DNA from 4 places in the Paenibacillus sp. FSL R10-2796 genome. Region 4 is predicted to be linked to each of the others. Evidence: riboswitches for the same ligand, from Rfam matches in the RefSeq annotation. Region 4 holds a riboswitch; each other region holds the start of a gene.

Region 1 (4,190 bases), 960 kb from region 4:
TTAAATCTAATCCCAGTACTTCGGAGGAGAACTCCACCAAATACTGCTGCTTGGAATTGTCACCGTTGGTAAGGGTGACCTTCCGCTCCCGATATAGCTTGGTTAGCTCTGTCCAGTATCCCGGATGTGCCAGCTCCAGCTGCCAATAGGCTCCGAGTTGTGCAAATAAGCCCTGCTGATTCATAACCACTTTATTTTCTTCGAGGACATATTTATAGATATCTGATTCATACGGTATACGATTATCTATCGAATTCGCTGCGACAGACATAAACATAGACACCATATTATTAGTTACTTCGCCATATTCCCGTTCACCCATAGCCAAGCGATGCCCAATTTCGTGATTCAGTCCCCAGCCCGGATAGGCTTTGTTAAAATCACCTAACATGGTTCCTACTGTTCCAAGTTGGATCCCTGTATGATCTCCCGCTGCATACATCGCACCATAAGGCTGCATCAAGCGAATATTCTCACGAATTAGCTTGGCATCATGAATCTCACTACTGCCATCCAAGCCATAGAAGGAAAAAATACTCTTCATCCAGGTGTCATACCCAGTTACGGTGTCCAGCGGGTTATTTCCTTGCGTAATATATTTGTTGTACGCCTCCGTCGCCGTTCCTGTGAAAATAACATGATCGCTGGACATTTCTACCACATCTATGAGTTTACGATCTTGAACATTTGGATGAGCCGCTTTATCTTCGTCCAGTCTTTGTTTGTATGTGATTAAGAAGGTTTTGAATTGTTCTGGATCCGTGGTCTTGGTCATAAAAGGAATCTTTTCTAAACCTTCGAAGCGGATCAATGGCGCTTTCCCTTGTTCCTCAGCTGTATATGGATTGACGATATAAACGGTGCCACCCTTAGTTACCTCATGAGCGTAAGCACTAGTCGTTGCAATTTCAGGTACAGTGATAGTGTTCTTGCCCGCACGCAATTGTACGCCCCTAGCCCAACTATTCCAAGCTCCCTCTTGTTGTGAAAAGATCAAAGAAGGCAATTTATCGCCCGAAGCAGCATCCACATAAACATTGATGGTCTCGCCAGGCATTGCCGCAAGTCCTGTAGGTTGGTTGTTCGTTCCGAAGCCTATTCCCAGGTTTTCCTGCGCATGCTTTTTCATATCTCCACGTTGTTCCGCCTCAATGATGGTGCCTTCGGTTTGAACTTCACCATTCACTAGCTTCTTAGCTAAATCCAAAGAATCTTTCAGGATTGGATAGAGCGGATGTACTTTTGCCGCTTCTTCTAATTCGTTGATTGCTTCGACGCTATTATAAGCAGGCACAACCGCACTCATCGTTCCATCTGTGAAAATGCCATTTACTGCTTCGCTTACTTTATCTTCTGTATAAAATCTAAATTCAGCCGCAAAAGGTCTGTTGATATTAGCTTTCGTGAACTTAAATTTTAATCTTTTAAACTTCGTAGGCTCGAATTTAAACTCCAGAAAATCATTGGTACTAACCGCGGTTCCGCTAGATACAAGTTGGAAGGTCTCTCCTTTACTCGTCTCTGATGCATAGATTTCAAAAGCCTCTGGGAATCCTTTGCGGTTATCTCTAGCTAAAAAAGCTACTCTGTCCAGCACCTCCGCTTGCGCTAGTTCAAACACAACTTCATTCGTGAAGCTTGCATCATTGTTTTTGTTCGTTTCCCAATGCGTAGTGGGCTGGTCATCCAGCATATATTCAGGCTTCGTACCTGGGTAGCTTCCGCCGTTCACCGTTACTTTTGATACGTTTGCATTCGGCATTCTATAAGCTTGGCTATAGGCATTTTCATAGGCTGTTCCATACCCTTTTAGCTTCGAAACCTTGGCTGCCGTTGCCTCTACCTGATGGTTCTCCAAAAGGATCTTTGCATTCTCTATCTCTTCTTTAAACTGCGCATACAGTGGATGTGCCTGCACTTCATTCTCTAAAGCTGTTAATTTCTCTGCCGTATCAAAAGCAGCACTAACTTGGCTCAAGGTATCATCTGTAAATAAATTTTTCATTTTAGCAGAGACACTATCCTCTTTATAAAAAGAAAACTCAGCCGCACTCGCCCAATCTTGGTTCGCTTTTTTGAAGACAAATTTAAGTTTCTTAAAAGCCGTAGGTGCGAACTGAATCTCCACTACATCACCGGTTGAGCCTGTATACTCTCCAGAAGACACGAGCGTAAAATCACCCCCATCGGTAGTGGAACCATAGATCTCAAATTCTTGAGCAAAACCTTTACCTTTCGCACCGGATTGCCTAGCCGCGTATACCATTCTATTTAATTCAGTGGACTCATTGAAAACAAACACAACCTCATTCGTAAACGTTGAACTATTCGGTTTGCCAGTCTCCCAATGCGTGCTCATATCCCCATCCATAGCCTTAGCTATAGGCGAGCCTGAGTAGTTGCCACCGTTATTTGTGATGGATTTAATATTTGCTGGATTCATTCTAAAAACCTCATTATAGGCATTTAGAGCATCCTTGCCGTACAGCTCAAACGGAATAACCGAAGCGTTGCTTAATAAGTTAACCTTACTTTGCGCCACTGTTTTTGTTACATTTACCTTGCTTACCTCACTTGCTAAAGCATAACCTGCCTCACTTGAAAAACTGGCCAATATGGCCGCCGATGTAGCGATCGCAATCATTTTCTTCATCTCTTCTTACCTCCAGATGTCATATGAATCTCTCCAGTGCCCAAAAATGGGCACAAAAAAAACTACCCCAAAAGAGTAGCTTGATTGCGTATAAAGTCGCCTAAAAATTAAGACTTAATTTTTATTAAACCTTAACAAGCATAAACGCCTTCGGCGTCCTTATAAGGACGGTAAGCGTTTAAGCGAGAAATATAAGATATTAAGTATAGTTTTATAACTTATACTTTCTTATATTTTAACAAAAAGCGTTACACACTCTTTGGCAGCTGGCTGACAATAGTTATGATAACCTTAGTCCCTTTAGCTTTGCGTCCCTACATTTCCATAGGTTTGCCTATGAAGTTTCGAATACATTCAAAGAGTAACATAAGCCTAGATCGGATCGCATGATTAATTGGTATGAAATGAATATAGGTAATTGCAATTAGTTTTTCTTATGTGATAGATATTATTTATCGACCATCCCGGAAGAGAAGGGCATCCTTTAGGACTGTAGGTCTACTTAACTACCCGATCCAAACAAACGCCGGAACCAATTCCACACATCGCCCGTGATGGGAATTAATCCGAAACCATGTTCGCCAACTGCGATTACACCATATGCCCATTGTCCGATAGCTATGGCACCCCCAGCGATCCTGCCTATCGCTATCGCACCAAACGCCGTATCCCCTATGGCGATGGCCCCCAACGCTTTTTCCGCGATTGCGATCGCTCCTACAGCCACGCCTGCAATCGCAATCGCTCCCACTGCGAAGCCAAGCCAGCTAAGTGCTATTGCTCCGATCGCTAACCACATTCCCAGTGATATTGCTCCTAAGGATAATACGCCCACGCTTATCGCACCTATGGAAATCAAGCCAACAGCTACATCTCCAATAGCGATTAATCCAACGGCTGTCTTCACACGGGGTTTACCTCCACGGCCATACGCTTGACCTGAGTATCGCCCTAGATTACTGCGTATACTGATGACCGGAAATGAGGGAGAAGGCCATTGATAATCAATCTCTCGTCCATCAAAGCCCCTAGAATCCGCCCAGCGCGTTACAAATTGATGCCATTTCATATCCATCCCGTCCCCCTTTTCAAATTACCTAAATTATACAACCCCGGGGGTTGGCTGTACTCAGACTCTGACCTGAAATTCATCTCATCCTCTGGACGGATATATACTCATTAGGATTACTGTTTGGGAATAGGATCAGGCTTTCCAAATAAATAGCCCTGAAACAACTGATAACCACTCTGCTTAAGCCATTCAAAGTCCTCTCTAAACTCCACACCTTCTGCTAAAGGAACGGATTGGATTTCTAAAGCTTTTTCTAAAAATTGCTTTGCTATTTTCTGTTTGTTCAGATCGCTGGACACACCCTGAACATATTTCATATCCAGCTTCATGTAATGGGGTTTAAGCTCCAATAACATCTCGATCGTGCTGAAGCCCTCACCAACATCATCTAAAGCGTATTCAAATCCCCGATCCTTGTAATATGTCAAAATAGCTTTCAAATGAGCGAGATCATCCACTTTCTCC
Region 2 (4,190 bases), 180 kb from region 4:
GATCTTCTGCAAGAACTATAGTGCCAATTACGGATGATGGCGTTGGTGTCGGGAACACCGAAGTCTCTGGTGTCGACGTTGGTGTTACCTCTGGTGTTACCGTTGGTGTTGGTGTTACCTCTGGTGTTACCGTTGGTGTTGGTGTTACCTCTGGCGTTACCATCGGTGTTGGTGTTGCTTCAGGCGTCGGCGTTGGTGTTGCTTCAGGCGTTACCGTCGGTGTTGGTGTTGCTTCAGGCGTCGGCGTTGGTGTCGGTGTTGGTGTCGGCGTCACTGTCGGCGTTGGTGTCGGTGTTGGTGTCGGCGTTGGTGTCACTGTCGGTGTTGGTGTCGATGTCGGCGTCACTGTCGGCGTTGGTGTCACTGTTGGCGTTGGTGTTGGTGTCACTGTCGGCGTTGGTGTCGGTGTTGGCGTCACTGTCGGCGTTGGTGTCGGTGTTGGTGTCGGTGTTGGCGTCACTGTCGGCGTTGGTGTCGGTGTTGGCTTCACTGTCGGCGTTGGTGTCGGTGTTGGTGTCGGTGTTGGCTTCACTGTCGGCGTTGGTGTCGGTGTTGGCGTCACTGTCGGCGTTGGCGTTGGTGTCACTGTCGGCGTCGGCGTTGGTGTCACTGTCGGCGTCGGCGTTGGTGTCACTGTCGGCGTTGGTGTTGGTGTCACTGTCGGCGTTGGTGTCGGTGTTGGTGTCGGTGTTGGTGTCACTGTCGGCGTTGGTGTCGGTGTTGGCGTCACTGTCGGCGTTGGTGTCACTGTTGGCGTTGGCGTCGGTGTCACTGTCGGCGTTGGCGTCGGCGTTGGCGTCGGTGTCACTGTCGGCGTTGGTGTTGGTGTTGGTGTCACTGTCGGCGTCGGACATGGTGTTGGCGTCGGTGTCGGCGTTGGTGTCACTGTCGGTGTTGGTGTCGGTGTCACTGTCGGTGTTGGTGTCGGTGTCACTGTCGGCGTTGGCGTTGGTGTCACTGTTGGTGTCGGCGTCACTGTCGGCGTTGGCGTTGGTGTCACTGTCGGTGTTGGTGTCGGCGTCACTGTCGGCGTTGGCGTTGGTGTCACTGTCGGTGTTGGTGTCGGCGTCACTGTCGGCGTTGGCGTTGGTGTCACTGTCGGTGTTGGTGTCGGCGTCACTGTCGGCGTTGGCGTTGGTGTCACTGTTGGTGTCGGCGTCACTGTCGGCGTTGGTGTCGGCGTTGGTCCAGGTTCATCACCATCGTATGGATAGTGGTGAAATTCACCACCAGTACCTTTGAGTGAAGCCGCCACTAAAGTACCGTTAATCTGACCATTAATAAAATCAACATGAGCATAGGGGGCAAGTATGCTTCCCATTACACCTATGCCTGCCATATCAAGATACGCAGCTTGGCTAAAGTTAAGCAAAATTTTCTTGCTGTTCAACACGTTATTAGGTAGAAATCCGAAGTTTTTCATTTTTACGTTAGAACCATCAATATTAATAATTGCAGTAGATCCTGAAGGAACATTTATTGTAATTCCATAGGTATTAGAGACGTTATCTCCTGAAACATTAAAAACATTGACCGCAGGATCTGTACCTGTCAGGGTAAGGCTGCCATATTGGTACACTGTTGTTCCATTCGCCGGCAATGCTGCAAGTTCTGCTGATTTGTCCTTCAAAGACTGACCTACGGCTGAAAAGTCAATCGTACTCCCCTGTCTTTTTGTACCACCCTTGAGGAGCGTTACATTCCCTGAAAAATCTCCCCCGTGCACGATATTCCCATAAACAGTACCTCCGTTGAAAGTAAGATTCCCTCCAACAACAAGTGTGTCAGTCAGGGAAACCTCTGCAGCGGTCAACCTATCTCCAACACTATAGTTGGTTAAGTTAACGTTACCTCCAGCAGCAAACCTTCCTTCCGTATCCGAAACTGTTGTTATATCCCCTAGAATAAACACGTTGTAGACCGCTGCAATTCCCAATGTAGAAGAACTGCTAGCTCCAGCAACTCCAGCTCCCAATGAGGAAAGCCCACTACCTACCGTCAAAATCCCAGCTAATACAAGCGAGAGTAACGGTTTTATTCTTCTTTTCAAATGGCACACCTCCTAAAACTATGATTTATATTAATCAGAATAATTACCAGAAACTCTAAAGGACCTAACAACAAAAAAGACCGCCAAAAAGAAGTGAAATTCCCTTCTCATGGCAGTCGGACGGTCATTGTGCCTTTAAGACACTTTAGACTCCTGGACTTTGCGTCCCGCCCTTTCAGACGGTTTGCTATTATCATGACTATATATATGTATTACACTGCAAGTCCAGAACTGGTAGCTGAAGCATTCTATCCAATAACAGTCTATGACTTTTAATACTTTTGAATTAATAACAGTTTAGCTCCCGACACCCACAATTGTCAATCAATTCCTTTCGATAATTCCCCGCATTAGTACCACACAAAAAAAGCGCCTAAAGGCGCTTCGCATAAGGTTTTTCATTAAATTTTAAAGTAACTGTATATAGCCCAATATGGATATCCATAAGGGAACACTCAGAATTAAACCAAAAAACAATCCACGCTGGAGGCTGCCCTCTTTTTCCATCATAATTCTCCTTTATTTGCGTTCGATACATTAATTTTTATTATTACAATTTTTAATATAATTTATTCTTCGTTATTTAGTTGTGAATTTAATCACATTGGATAAGCTGTTTAGAAATACCATTGATTATTTTTGGAATATCGGGGTAGAATACGAATATACGTTCCTATTAGAGGTGATGAGATTCATGCATAGAGCAGAAAGCAGGGACAACATGCTGGTGAAATCTTATTTATTGCTTCCGATGATTTTATCAGCTTTCGAACGGGACTCCGCCATTTTATCTACACACTTACGAACACCCGCCCCTTATCTGGAGGTGCTTGGAACAGCTGCTGCAGTAGCTACAACAGATCTAAGGGATGTTCGTGCAGAAATGAGAAGACGGGGAATCAAGGTGTATGAGCAAAACAGACTTAATACTGGAATTGAAGCCAAGTATATATGTCGTGGCTATCATGAACGAATGCTGCTGTTGAATGACATTGTTGCGGCTCAGGCTGCCATCCATATGCGCAGATACCTAGGGCTGGATATTTCATCTTTTAAGAGTTACGAAGAACAGTACCAGATTAAGTAAAGCTGTATAGAAGCCGCTGCGCTCTCTCCCCCCAATCAATTAGTGAACAAAAAAATAGGCCTTACCATGGGAGTTGGCAAGACCTGAGAGAGATATACCACAAAACACTGGGGGGTGTTTGGTGTCTCTAATATATACCTCGAACCTGAAAAAAAGCTGATAGGCACATAAAAATTACATTAAAAATATTGTTCGCCGTTCAGAAGTGATTAGAGTGCTCCCACAAGCTTAGCCGACCTTTAGCTGGAATTGGATGGCTTAATGGATGAACCCCTTCAAGCTTCCAGGCAAACCGTCCTTCACTATAGTCGCCAAAATCATATTCGTTCCCATTGATCCATTCCCTTAAATCCACCTCTGGAGTAACCACATAACATCCCGCGAGCTGACCTGTAGCAATAATAGCTCCTGTCGGCAAATTATTCGCTGTATAGCCATGTTTCGCCAATACTGATTTGTACGGTTCCTGTTCACAAATCTTTTTGTCAATCCTCACTCCGGCATGGATGCCTAACTCGCCGCGGTAGGCTGTTCTCCATGAACGAGTTTCAAACTCTTTTTCACCAAGAGCAATTAAGGTCGCCCAAGGCTGCCGTATTGTTATACACCGCATGATATTTATCCCCTTTGTTTATGTTGGACGTTTGTCACGGATGCCACGGATCTCGATCTCGCGTTGTGTAATCTTGCTCACCTTGACCTGATAAATAATCCCAACCGTTTGGTCGATACTCATTTCCATCATTGATCGCCTCTAAAATAAGAACATTTATTTTTATTATATACAAACAAAAGTTCTTATAAAAATATCAATACTACAGACATTCACCTGTAACTCCCCAGAATCAATAAAGGTCGTCATAATGGAAGGGCTGCTGTTTATTCTTATATTGGTAATGTACTAAATGCTATGCCTGTGCAACCGATTTTAAATTAATGTCGTAACCACTGGAGGGGAAGGTCCATGATTCAAAAACCACGTACTACTATTAAATGGACTCTTATTTTTGTTTTTTTGTTATTAGTCACCGCCTGTAGTAAGAATGATGAAGT
Region 3 (4,190 bases), 420 kb from region 4:
AACGACTCACGTTCAAAGCAATTTCTAAAGGTACTTGAAAGCCCTCAAGGTGAACCAGAATCCATGGTACAACGTGTCTGGAGACAGTTGGAGGAAGCAGGGATGGCAGAATCATCTTATCTGGCCACCGGCCGCGGCCAAGTAGAAATGATACAAAGCCAACTGGGAAGTCATGTGCCGATTATCGTTGAACCGGAGCGTCGGGATACTTTTCCGGCTATCGCCTTAACAGCTACCTATCTTTATTCAGTGGCAGGTGTTTCTCCAGCGGAGACGGTAGCAATATTGCCTGTTGACCCTTATGTAGAAGCATCCTTTTTCGATACCATAGCTATGCTTGAGGAGACCATGCTGGAAAGTGGAGCAAATCTGGCTCTAATGGGTGTTGTTCCTGAACATGCCTCAGAGAAATACGGATATATTATTCCTACCACCGAAGAGGCGGGGGAAAATGGTTTTATGAAGGTGAGTCACTTTCAAGAGAAACCAGACCGCATACAAGCAGAACAGCTCATCGAACAAAATGCCTTGTGGAATTGCGGCGTGTTTGCCTTCCGCTTAGGGTACTTGTTAGATATTTTGCAGCGTAAAGGGTTGCCTTTAGGATATGAAGAATTGCAGAAGCAGTATAAGCTATTGTCTTCCATCAGCTTTGATTATGAAGTGGTGGAGAAAGAAGAACATATTGTGGTGCAGCCGTATGATGGATTCTGGAAGGATCTTGGAACGTGGAATACGCTGACAGAGGAAATGAGCAGCAAGCATGTAGGAAAAGGTTTTGTGACGGCGGATTCTGAGGGGACTTGCTTGATTAATGAGCTGGACATTCCGATAACGGTAATTGGTGCGAAGGATCTGATCATTGCGGCTAGCCCGGATGGAATTCTAGTTACCCATAAAGCTGAGAGCCCACGGATTAAAGAAGTGCTGAAGACCTTTGAACAAAGACCGATGTACGAGGAACGCCGTTGGGGCCATTACAAAGTTATTGATTATGTGAAATATGATGAAGGCAATGAAGTGCTGACCAAACGGATTTTTATATCCGAGGGGAATAATATCAGCTATCAATTACATCGCAAGCGTAGTGAAATTTGGACAATCGTCAGCGGCGAAGCAAGTATTGTGCTGAATGAGAAAAAACATAATGTGAAGGCTGGGGACGTGGTACGTATACCGGAAGGAACGAAGCACGCGATCCTTGCTTTGACGGATGTTGAGTTTATAGAGGTACAGACGGGGTCTGAATTAGTAGAAGAAGATAACATACGTATTACTTTAGACTGGAATGATATAGAACTACAACAATTCATTTCATAGGTCTAACCTATCTATTTAACCAATTCAAAATTTCTTGAAACAGGTAAATTGACTCAATTATCAAAAAAAGTCATAAAAACACTAAATAGATCATTAATTGTCGTCGATACTTACGGTAAGAGAGATTATTTCTCTTAAATTGAAAAGGCAAACCTATCGAAAGGTAGGGACGCAAAGCTATAGGGCCTTCGAAAGAGTGGCAGCCTGGCTACCGAAAGGGAGATTATTTTGAAAGCTTACCGTACGTATCGATTGTTTGGTGCATTTCTGTCACTCGTCCTGTTTCTGACTGCACTTCCGCTGGCTGTTGGAATTTCGCCGTCTATTGTCATAGCTGCTTCAAATTCTGGAACGCCGGTTACCCCAGGTGCCTCACCTGAAGCCGTAAAGCTGCTTAACTATTTTTACTCGATCTCAGGAAAAGGCATTATTGCTGGTCAACATGACTATTTAGAAAGTCCAGATGAAATTAACAATATGCTGAAGGGAACCAGCGGACAATATGCGGCTCTTCACGGTTATGAAATGGGTGCGATCAGTGGCCAGTCCGAAGCAACGATGGCTTGGCAACGTCAAAATGTGGTGAACAGCGCCATCAACTGGAATAAAGCGGGCGGGATCGTAGCTATGACTTTTCATGCTAACCTGCCGGGCACCTCTTATGACTGGGATAATGTGAAAAAAACACTTAGCCAGAGTGAGTTCGATAGTTACGTTACACCGGGTACCAAGCAATATAACAATCTGATCGCTGAGCTTGATAAGGTGGCCGTCTCTTTAAAAAGCTTGCGCGATGCCAACGTTCCGGTGCTTTGGAGACCCTATCATGAAATGAACGGGAACTGGTTCTGGTGGGGGAAGAAAAATAACTTTTCTACACTATGGAATATTATGTATGACCGTTTTGTTAACGTTCATAAATTAAATAATTTGTTATGGGTATGGAGTCCGAATGCTCCCAATGTTTGGTCAGATCCTTATGCGCTAACTTATCCAGGTGCTGATAAAGTAGATATTCTGGCAGCAGATATATACGAAAATGATTACCAGCAAAAATACTATGACAGCTTATTGAGTCTAGCCGCAGGCAAACCGATTGCGATCGGGGAAAATGGTGAAATGCCTAATCTGGAGAAGCTTCAGCAATCGCAAAGTAAATGGACGTATATGATGAGCTGGGGAAAAATGCTTTACGAGAATAACAGTGCAGACACAATCAAAACATTTATGAATAGCAACTATACCCTGACCAGAGATAAATTAAATACTGGTCTGGCACCGACACCTAGCGCCGCACCAGCGCCGGCACCTTCTGAAGAAGAGGGGGAGGCAGCAATTCCTCTCGCGAAGGGGCTTGCAGGAGAGTATTACAACAACATGCAATTGTCGGGAGCAGCAACTCTTAACAGAACTGATGCAATAATCGATTTCAATTGGCGGCAAGGCTCCCCGGATGCCGCCCTCGGGATTGATCGGTTCTCCATACGTTGGAGCGGTAAAATTAAGCCATTATATAATGAGCAATATACATTTTACACTACCTCAGATGATGGTATCCGTGTCTGGGTGAATGGGGAATCCGTGATTGATAGTTGGACTAAGCAAAGTGGTACTGAGCGTAAGGGCACTATAACGCTGAAGGCTGGCCAGCTATATGATATCAAGGTGGAGTATTACGAGAATGAAGGCGATGCGAGAGTCCGCTTGATGTGGGAAAGTGCTAGTCAAGCTAAAGAGACAGTTCCAGCAAGTGCACTTTTTCTTCCGGATGTCTCCTGATTGATGAAAATTAAAGGTCGATCCTTAGTGGCTCTGCGTTATTGCAGAGCTACTAAGCTATAGTCCTCATTAGGTCAGAAGACGATTGTCCGATAACAGGTATGTTTTTAACACCTGTGGAGGCAGTACAGCTACCGAAAGGAGGATTTATTTGCGTAAATATTATAAGAAAAACAGATTGTTGTTTACTATGTTACCGGTGTTTATTATTTTTTCCTTGCTGCCTTGGGGAGAGGTTAAAAGTCTTCCGAAGGCTATGAGTGTTTCTTCCTCTCTACCTCCGGCTATACCAAGCAATCCTTCGGCTTCTGAAGAAGCCAAGCAACTGCTGAGTAATTTGGTGAATCTACGTGGCAAAGGGATCTTGTCCGGCCAGCATGATTATCTAGAAAGTCCAGATGAACTGGTTCATAAGCTGAAGAATACTTCGGGACAAAATGCCGTTCTACATGGTTATGAATTAGGGGCGATTAATAATCAATCCGAAGGGACGATCGCAGAACAGCGGCAAGCTGTTATAGACAGTGCAATTGAATGGCATCAGGAGGGTGGCATTGTAGCCATGACCTTCCATCAGAGCTTACCGGGAACCTCACCAGAATGGTCCAATGTAAACAGAAGTCTCAGTCAAGAGAAATTTAATGCTTATGTTACACCTGGGACAGCTCAGTATAAGAGGCTAATTTCAGATCTAGACGAGGTTGCTGGATATTTGGGTCAGCTGCGTGATGCCGGAGTGCCGGTCTTATGGCGACCTTACCATGAAATGAATGGTGGTTGGTTTTGGTGGGGGAAAAAGGACAATTTTTCAGAGCTGTGGAGTATTGTCTATGATCGTTTTGTAAACACACACAAGCTAAATAATCTACTGTGGGTGTGGAATCCAAATGCACCGAATGAATGGTCAGATCCATATGCTGCATATTATCCCGGTGGGGATAAACTCGATGTTCTGGCTGCGGATATCTACAATAACGATTATAAACAGTCCTACTATGAGGATCTGCTCGCATTGGCCGAGGGTAAACCTATCGGAATCGGGGAGAGTGGGCAACTGCCGAACCCGGATGTATTAACTGAGAAACAAAATA
Region 4 (4,190 bases):
AGACCGGCTTTGATGGGATTGGCTCCACCTCGCGGCTTCGCTTCCCGTTGTACCGGCCATTGTAGTACGTGTGTAGCCCAGGTCATAAGGGGCATGATGATTTGACGTCATCCCCACCTTCCTCCGGTTTGTCACCGGCAGTCACTCTAGAGTGCCCAACATTACTTGCTGGCAACTAAAGTTAAGGGTTGCGCTCGTTGCGGGACTTAACCCAACATCTCACGACACGAGCTGACGACAACCATGCACCACCTGTCTCCTCTGTCCCGAAGGCCGCCACTATCTCTAGTGGATTCAGAGGGATGTCAAGACCTGGTAAGGTTCTTCGCGTTGCTTCGAATTAAACCACATACTCCACTGCTTGTGCGGGTCCCCGTCAATTCCTTTGAGTTTCAGTCTTGCGACCGTACTCCCCAGGCGGAGTGCTTACTGTGTTAACTTCGGCACCAAGGGTATCGAAACCCCTAACACCTAGCACTCATCGTTTACGGCGTGGACTACCAGGGTATCTAATCCTGTTTGCTCCCCACGCTTTCGCGCCTCAGCGTCAGTTACAGCCCAGAAAGTCGCCTTCGCCACTGGTGTTCCTCCACATATCTACGCATTTCACCGCTACACGTGGAATTCCACTTTCCTCTTCTGTACTCAAGCCACCCAGTTTCCAGTGCGACCTCAGGTTGAGCCCAAGGTTTAAACACCAGACTTAAATAGCCGCCTGCGCGCGCTTTACGCCCAATAATTCCGGACAACGCTTGCCCCCTACGTATTACCGCGGCTGCTGGCACGTAGTTAGCCGGGGCTTTCTTCTCAGGTACCGTCACTCCGGTAGCAGTTACTCTACCGGACGTTCTTCCCTGGCAACAGAGCTTTACGATCCGAAAACCTTCATCACTCACGCGGCGTTGCTCCGTCAGGCTTTCGCCCATTGCGGAAGATTCCCTACTGCTGCCTCCCGTAGGAGTCTGGGCCGTGTCTCAGTCCCAGTGTGGCCGTTCACCCTCTCAGGTCGGCTACGCATCGTCGCCTTGGTGGGCCGTTACCCCACCAACTAGCTAATGCGCCGCAGGCCCATCCCTCAGTGACAGATTGCTCCGTCTTTCATTCTTCTCTCAGGAGAAAAAAGAAATTATCCGGTATTAGCTACCGTTTCCGGTAGTTATCCCAGTCTGAAGGGCAGGTTGCCTACGTGTTACTCACCCGTCCGCCGCTAAGTTACTTTGAAAGCAAGCTTTCAAAGTAACTCCGCTCGACTTGCATGTATTAGGCACGCCGCCAGCGTTCGTCCTGAGCCAGGATCAAACTCTCCAATTAGTATTGAAAAGAGCGATATGCTCATTTTGAAACATCTGACGAGAAAATTAATTCTCTAATTTTGGATTTCACTTACGTGATTTCCTACTCACTCGTTGTTCAGTTTTCAAAGATCAAGTTCTTGTTGGCGCCGTTTAATGTCTCAGCAGCAACTCTTATAATATATCATGTTGTCTTCAGAAATGCAAGCTTTATTTTTCGAAGCTTTTTATCAGCCTCGTCTGTATCGCCTGTACGCTGTCTAACAACGCTTACCTATAATACCCCAACTATTAATAGAAAAGCAACCCCTAATATAAAAATAAACAACTAGCTTAATAATTAAGCTAGTTGTTTATTTAATAGAGTTATGTTTCTAGCGACGAACTTAATAGTATTTTGCCGCAGTATATTTGCTTGAGGCTTTAATTAAATCGGTTTTCTTATCACTCTTTGCAAGTCCTGCATCCACTGTAGTATCAATGGTAACCCACTTCCCATTAAGCAACACTTCGTTCCAGGCATGATATTGCGTAACGTAGCTTGTATTCCCCATTACCAACTTAGCAGGAACATCTACACTCCGCAGCATTGCGGCAAAAAGAGAAGCGTAATCATAGCAAATCCCTTTTTTAGTAGTCAATGTCTTATCGATGCTTGGAATATAATCAGTAGTTACACTATTAGCAAGAGAGTAATCATATTGTACATTCGCAACTACATAGTTATAGATCGCTTTAACTTTCTCTTCGTCTGTTGTTTTGCCTTGTACTAATTGTTTAGCTTTGACAATCGCTTTATCAGAAGAACTCCATTTCACATTCTGTACGGAGCCCAAATATACGGAATTCGAGTCACTCATGGTTACGTCTACTACTTCGGAATATAACGCTTTGTATTTATTGCCGGTTGTATTCTCCAGAACAGAAACCTTATAAGTCCCATTTCCTTGTTGCAAAGGGAAGTCCTCAGCTTGTCCAGAAGCATACAAGTTATATGTATAGCTGCTGTTATCTTTGGTGATCATGAGTTTGATTCTTTTATCTTTCGGAATATCATAGTTAATACCAATAACACCTTGAGCCACTTTGGATGTAATCAACCAACTGGCATCTGCACTTGCAGCTTGAGCTGTACTTACCGGAACTGAAGTCATTAGGACGAACAACGCCACCAGCATAAAATAAACCTTTTTCACGGATAAAACTCCTTTCGGTAGCTGGCTGCCATCCTTTCGGGAAGGCCCTTTAGCTTTGCGTCCCTACCTTTCGATAGGTTTGCCGTTATCGTATAAGCTCTATCTGTTCTAGCTTTACTAGATATAATTGATAGAATCCATTTGAAACAAACAAAAAAAGCCTCTTCATTCGGTAGCTGGCTGCCATCCTTTTGGGAAAAGGCCCTTTAGCTTTGCGTCCCTACCTTTCGGAAGGTTTGCCGTTATCGTGTTTAGCTTTCATAGTATAATACTATCATATTTATAGTTGTGAACAAGACCTAATTTACTAGATTACCCATTATTTTATAAATATCTCCCGGTATTTGTGTTTTCTTGTCATTCACTATTCTCCTTTTGTTAATTTGGCATGAACAATCAGCCGATGCGTTGGATTCACTAGCGGATCACATGTAATCAGAGTAAGAATCTTATCCTTGTCATTCCCGTCAAGAACGGAGACATCACTCGGATCTACAACAGAAATATCGTATACCTCATAGTTAAACACCTGATCACTAGTCTTTACCGTGATAACATCCCCCACAACAACCTCATTCAATCTGTTAAACAAACGCCCCGTAGTTCTAGCCCGATGCGCCGCGATTGCAGCATTCCCGATCTCTCCAAGGGGTGCCGTTTCTTTCATATGGGCTGCAGCATGTTTCATATTAGCTTTTGTAGCCCCTTCTAATACAGGCAGCTTCAAATCAATCTTATCGATTTCAATTAGTGCGATTACTTTGCCACCGACTGCAATCTCCGGTTCAGGCTTTTCTGTCTCTTGGGGTTGGGGCTGTGCCTGGGCATCCAGAACCGATTCCTCTGCTAACAGCTGAGTAACTTCAGCATACCTGCTCTTCAGATCTGGCTGGGGAGTACTATCGGCAGTGCTTAGTTCAGCCGTTTCTAATAACTTCTCCTGCTGCCTGTCGTTGTACCACTCGTTAGCTGTCGGATATAACATGATAAGTATCCCAGCCAGTATGAGTAGATAGGAGAATTTACGCAATGTTATTCACCTCCGTATATTGTTTCTATGGTTATATACAAATCAAGCAGAAACAGCTACTTGCCTTTAAGCATAGCAACTCCTTCTGCCTGAAATTAATGTTTAAAATACCCATTTACGACTTCCAAAGAAATTGATGATCACCGTGATAAAGGTAACCAGCACCTTGGAGATCAAGACTTGAATACCTAGTTTGTCTGTCAACAGATGCATTAACAACAGTGATATTCCGAGCACTACCAGATTCAGCACGATAAACTTGACCAGCTGTACGCGGTCGAAGCCTTCTTTATTCCCCCGGTTGCGATCACGAAAGGTAACTTTTTTATTCAAAATAAAGCTATTCGCCGTGCCTGCACTATAGGAGATCACCTGCGCCAATGCGTATACCATCCCTAGTGAATTCAACAATGTGAAAATCACAAAATCAATAAGCGTATTGAGCAAACCTACGGCATTAAATTTGAGGAACTGTATGAATGCAGCGCGCAAGTTCTTATCTGACATCATTGTGGTCCTTCCGGCGGTCCAGTTGTTCTTCGTTCTGGTAGCCTTTAGTCTCACTAACAATATATAGCGGTCTATCTTTAGACTCGTCATAAATCCGTCCGATATACTCCCCAATCACACCCAACAGCATCAGAACGATACCGTTAAAGAGCAGATTAACGC

The links. A riboswitch is a leader RNA that binds a small molecule or an ion and turns the genes downstream of it on or off. The one in region 4 is predicted to bind cyclic di-GMP.
Region 1: it holds a riboswitch for cyclic di-GMP, as region 4 does, so the genes downstream of both, NST58_RS31735 (NPCBM/NEW2 domain-containing protein) here and NST58_RS03670 (transglutaminase-like domain-containing protein) in region 4, are expected to answer to the same signal.
Region 2: it holds a riboswitch for cyclic di-GMP, as region 4 does, so the genes downstream of both, NST58_RS02895 (choice-of-anchor A family protein) here and NST58_RS03670 (transglutaminase-like domain-containing protein) in region 4, are expected to answer to the same signal.
Region 3: it holds a riboswitch for cyclic di-GMP, as region 4 does, so the genes downstream of both, NST58_RS05340 (glycosyl hydrolase) here and NST58_RS03670 (transglutaminase-like domain-containing protein) in region 4, are expected to answer to the same signal.

What each region holds. Positions count from the first base shown of each region.
Region 1 covers NZ_CP150178.1:7,116,166-7,120,355, forward strand. The annotation lists gene NST58_RS31735 (NPCBM/NEW2 domain-containing protein) at 1-2,653, opposite strand, end outside; cyclic di-GMP riboswitch class I at 2,912-2,998, opposite strand; gene NST58_RS31740 (hypothetical protein) at 3,156-3,722, opposite strand; gene NST58_RS31745 (EAL domain-containing protein) at 3,839-4,190, opposite strand, start outside.
Region 2 covers NZ_CP150178.1:612,261-616,450, reverse strand. The annotation lists gene NST58_RS02895 (choice-of-anchor A family protein) at 1-2,050, opposite strand, end outside; cyclic di-GMP riboswitch class I at 2,159-2,249, opposite strand; gene NST58_RS02890 (hypothetical protein) at 2,745-3,137, shown strand; gene NST58_RS02885 (ASCH domain-containing protein) at 3,337-3,750, opposite strand; gene NST58_RS02880 (DUF3221 domain-containing protein) at 4,102-4,190, shown strand, end outside.
Region 3 covers NZ_CP150178.1:1,208,847-1,213,036, forward strand. The annotation lists gene NST58_RS05335 (sugar phosphate nucleotidyltransferase) at 1-1,320, shown strand, start outside; cyclic di-GMP riboswitch class I at 1,457-1,536, shown strand; gene NST58_RS05340 (glycosyl hydrolase) at 1,549-3,099, shown strand; gene NST58_RS05345 (glycosyl hydrolase) at 3,251-4,190, shown strand, end outside.
Region 4 covers NZ_CP150178.1:792,146-796,335, reverse strand. The annotation lists rRNA gene NST58_RS03675 (16S ribosomal RNA) at 1-1,311, opposite strand, end outside; gene NST58_RS03670 (transglutaminase-like domain-containing protein) at 1,679-2,488, opposite strand; cyclic di-GMP riboswitch class I at 2,502-2,582, opposite strand; cyclic di-GMP riboswitch class I at 2,657-2,739, opposite strand; gene NST58_RS03665 (class D sortase) at 2,853-3,518, opposite strand; gene NST58_RS03660 (GtrA family protein) at 3,621-4,028, opposite strand; gene NST58_RS03655 (glycosyltransferase family 2 protein) at 4,015-4,190, opposite strand, start outside.